2 regions of the Bacillus sp. GW823-FHT06A11 genome follow, and region 1 is predicted to be linked to the other one. Evidence: riboswitches for the same ligand, from Rfam matches in the RefSeq annotation. Region 1 holds a riboswitch; the other holds the start of a gene.
The links. Region 1 has a riboswitch for cyclic di-AMP ahead of AC1Q8L_RS08395 (SipW-dependent-type signal peptide-containing protein). Riboswitches for the same ligand answer to the same signal wherever they lie in the genome.

Region 1 (2,200 bases):
CGCTGAGTCCAATTATATGGAGCGGAGGAACCAATTTGTGCAGTGTCACTAGGGGTGAATCTTTCAAATTTGAAAGTAGGGCTACTCTCAAATCCCGAATCCGACAGCTAACTTCGTAAGCGTCTTGAGAGAGGACGGTGCCATGATGGATACATCACTTCATCGATCTGATTAGTATAGGGGAATATCAATCTATGTTTGATTTCTTTTATACTAAGGAGGATGAGGTACATGGAACTAACACTTATTTGTGTTGGAGAAGAAAGTAAGGTAAATAGTTTAAGAGATCTAGTTGCATTTCAACATGAGTTAGTTATTTTTACAGCAAATGAAGAGGTAGCGGCTGAAGTTAGGAATTGTGGGTTTGATTGGACTTATAGTTTTAGTAAGGAGCAGGATTTTACTAGTATTTGTGAGTGTATTAAGAAGGTCATTTTACTAGGGGATGAGCTTCCAATCGTTAGTTTCTTCACAGAACACATTCGTTTTTCTTTTCAAGCACCTATTACTGTTGTTACAAGGAATAAACGATATCCAGCGAGGCTCTATGAAACAATTGGAGCTAAGTTTGTCGTGTTTACAAATTGTGATAATATTTCTTTTTTATTTTCTGAATAGGGCGGGGGAAGAAATGATGAAGGTACTATTACTTGGAGATATAGCAAATCGTTGGGCAGTATCGGTAGAGCGAGTTCAAGAATTGGTTCAAATTGATCCTCTTTTTCCCGGGCCATATATTATATTACCGTCAAAAGATGCTTTGTATTTAGAGATGGATATTACCGAGTATGAGCAGCTACATGCAGAATTGACACAAGTTTATATTCGTGGGAGAAATTTACGTGCATTTTTAAGAGGAGAATAAAGGTTGAATAAAAAAGAGCGAATGCTGAGTGCAACAGGCTATGCACTTCATGTCATTCGCTCTTTTTATTTCATATTTAAAAGGTCATTTTTAAGAAAAGAAAAGAGAAATAAAGAAAATAGATGAAATAATAGTAATAATCTTCAATGTAAGCGTTTAAATGAATGTAAATATTATTATTTTCAGCAATTTCCCCCTTTACAAGTGAAATATAGAGGAGTATATTTACTCTCATAAATCATTCATAAAATTTCCAAAAAAACCTAAAATCGCTGAGTTCCAGAAATGGAGCGGGGGAACCAATTTTGTGCATCGTCACTTGGGGTGAATCTTTCAGTTTTGAAAGTAGGGCTACTCTTTAGGCCCGAATCCGACAGCTAACCTCGTAAGCGTTTAGAGAGGAGGTTTACTTTTTGTTGTTCATTTTTTGAACACTGAGTAGAGCTCAGTGTTCTTTTTTAATATTTAAATGGTAAATTTTAACAAAAGAAGAGAGGGATAGTTATGTTAGATGTTGTAATGGTCGGGATTTTTATTTTATTAGTTGCATCGATGGCAAGTCTTGCAAGTTGGTCAGATAAAGTTGTGAAAGAAGGAAAGCAATCATGATGATTGTCTTATCGGTTATTGTCGCAGCAATTACAGTGTATTTAGTGTATGCATTATTAAATCCAGAGAAGTTTTAATTAGGGGGAATCATTCATTATGATTTGGGTTGCAGTCATTATTACAATGCTCTTGTTTATTTTAGTAGCAAAGCCAACGGGGATTTATTTAGAAAAAGCTTTTCAAGGTAGCAAAACGTTAGATAAAGTATTCGGGCCTTTTGAAAAACTTATTTTTAAAATTACGGGTGTAAAAGCATACAATCAAACGTGGAAACAGTACGCATTATCATTAGTTTTATTAAATGGATTTATGATCGTTGTCGTATACTTCATTTTCAGATTACAAGGTGTGCTGCCACTAAATCCAGCGCATATTGAAGGGATGGAGCCTACGCTCGCTTTTAATACAGCAATTAGTTTTATGGCTGATACAAACTTACAGCATTATAGCGGTGAAAATGGTTTATCTTATTTATCACAATTAATCGGAATTACATTTTTAATGTTTGCGGCACCAGCAACGACATTAGCGCTCGTTATGGCTTTTATAAGAGGACTTGCTGGAAAAGAACTTGGTAACTTTTTCGTTGATTTTACGAGAGCGTTAACGAGAGTGTTTCTTCCTATCGCATTTATTGCGGCACTAGTTTTTGTCGCACTTGGCGTACCACAAACGTTAGATGGGGCGGTTACAGCACAAACGATTGATGGGGCAAAGCAAAGTATT
Region 2 (2,200 bases), 990 kb from region 1:
TCAGCAATTTGAGAAACAACTGTTACTTCTTTACTCGGCGTCACTCCGTAATAATAAGCTAAAAATACAATTCCTGAAAATAACACAGCAAGTAATGCACCCATTGCAAGCAATGTTTTTGCAGCATTGTTTGGCGCAGGATCTTTAAAGTTCGGAATTGCGTTTGAAATTGCTTCAACACCTGTTAAAGCAGAACTACCTGATGCAAATGCTCTTAACAGTAAAAACAAACTAATACCCGCAACCGGCGTTCCGATCGGCGTGTGTAAAGTTGGTGAAACGTGACCAGTCAAAATATTATATATGCCTACACCAATTAATATAAATAGGGCTAAAACAAATAAATAAACAGGATATGCTAAAACAGAAGCTGATTCCGTTACTCCTCTTAAATTTAAGATCGTAATAAATATAACAAATATAATCGCAATGATTACATTATGTGCATGTAAACTAGGAAAAGCAGATGTTAGCGCATCTGTACCTGCAGATACACTTACCGCAACAGTTAAAATATAGTCGACTAATAAAGATCCTCCAGCAATTAAGCCTGGATTCATCCCTAAATTTTCTTTTGATACAACATACGCTCCCCCGCCATGCGGATAAGCAAAAATAATTTGACGATAAGATAAAATAAGGGCTGTCAATAATACTAATACCCCAACAGCGATCGGAATGGAATACCAATAAGCGATCGCTCCCACACCTGCTAAAGCAATTAAAATTTGTTCTGGACCGTAAGCAACTGATGACAATGCGTCAGAAGATAAAATAGCTAAAGCTTTCGTTTTATTAAGCTTTTGTTCTCCAAGCTCTGTTGATTTTAACGGTCTTCCAATTAAAAATCTTTTAATAGATGAAACCAATGCTGTCCACTCTCCAATAATTTTGTACGAACTTTTCTGCTTGTTACAGCCAGTAAACTATTTCTTCAGAAAACAAAAAATGTCTACAAGCCATAGCGAAATAGACTTGTAGACATTATTTTTTTTGTCGCACAAGCTCCACCTTCCTTCTCAATATAACGCTTACGAGGTTAGCTGTCGGATTCGGGCCTATGAGTAGCCCTACCTTTTTCAAGGATTCACCCCATCGGATTATGTACTAATCCGTAAAAACGGGTCCCCCGTACCATGCGGTTTCAGCGATTTAGAAAATTGAAACTGTGGATTATAATACTCCTTTATTTTCAAAAAGTAAACAAAAATTTTTAATAAGAAAAAAATTAAAATGATTGCGCATAATCCGCTGAGAAATATACATAATGAATATTAAAAATCCGCAAAGGAGACCCATATGTCTAAAGAAAAGAAGCCTATTTTTTCCGATTCATATTTAGATGCAGTAGCAAATGAAATTAATCAGTTATATGGTAAACGTGAACAGGAAATAAATTTGACAGATAGAACGAAAAGAAATAAATAATTTGTCATACAAAAAAATAAAAAAGATAGCAATACACTTATATATTGCTATCTTTTTTATTTTTTCATACATCTAATTCTATTACAGATTTGTTAAAGGTCATCTCTTCATACACCTTTAAATTTTGATATATAGATTCTAATAATGGTGCCGCTATAGAAAATTTCTCTGCTACATCCAGTAAATATCCTTGCAAGTGCTTCCCTTCAATAAACGAACCCTTTTCCATATCACGTTGCATTGATGACTTCATATCATACGAAATTTTATCAATCGTTTTCATATGTTCCTGGGCAATATTAGCCTTTACTGGAGCTCCTAATACTCTCATGATTTGTACAGATTCCTCAAACACATTACGGATAAAATCACGGCCGCCTTCACTTTCACGGATTGGTCCAATTGGTGCACGCATTAACGTTGTCACACCTGACATTACAGTAATAAATAAATATTTATGCCACATATCTTGCGTAATATTTTCACTTAAAACAAAACTAGATTTCGTACCTGAAAATGCTTTAGAAATATGCTTTACTCTCTCTGAATTTTGAGACTTAATTTCTCCAAACACAAGTCTGTTGGCAGCGCTAGTTTGTACAATTTCTCCTTGATTGTTTAACGTCGTCTCGATAAAGCATAAACCGCCAATTACTTTTTCTTCGCCGAATTCTTTTTGTAATAGCGATAAATGAGCGATACCATTTAACAATGGAATGATTACAGTATTTTCGCCAACAAACGGCTTCAAATCTTGAATTGCCTCGTTTAA

Region 2: another riboswitch for cyclic di-AMP. It lies ahead of AC1Q8L_RS03180 (APC family permease); the one in region 1 lies ahead of AC1Q8L_RS08395 (SipW-dependent-type signal peptide-containing protein).

The regions. Positions count from the first base shown of each region.
Region 1 is NZ_JBXAHS010000001.1:1,659,529-1,661,728, reverse strand. It holds cyclic di-AMP (ydaO/yuaA leader) riboswitch at 1-138, shown strand, start outside; gene AC1Q8L_RS08410 (hypothetical protein) at 232-618, shown strand; gene AC1Q8L_RS08405 (hypothetical protein) at 632-865, shown strand; gene AC1Q8L_RS08400 (hypothetical protein) at 869-991, shown strand; cyclic di-AMP (ydaO/yuaA leader) riboswitch at 1,126-1,271, shown strand; gene AC1Q8L_RS08395 (SipW-dependent-type signal peptide-containing protein) at 1,370-1,474, shown strand; gene kdpF (K(+)-transporting ATPase subunit F) at 1,471-1,551, shown strand; gene kdpA (potassium-transporting ATPase subunit KdpA) at 1,571-2,200, shown strand, end outside.
Region 2 is NZ_JBXAHS010000001.1:666,875-669,074, forward strand. It holds gene AC1Q8L_RS03180 (APC family permease) at 1-869, opposite strand, end outside; cyclic di-AMP (ydaO/yuaA leader) riboswitch at 1,014-1,160, opposite strand; gene AC1Q8L_RS03185 (hypothetical protein) at 1,300-1,428, shown strand; gene panE (2-dehydropantoate 2-reductase) at 1,493-2,200, opposite strand, start outside.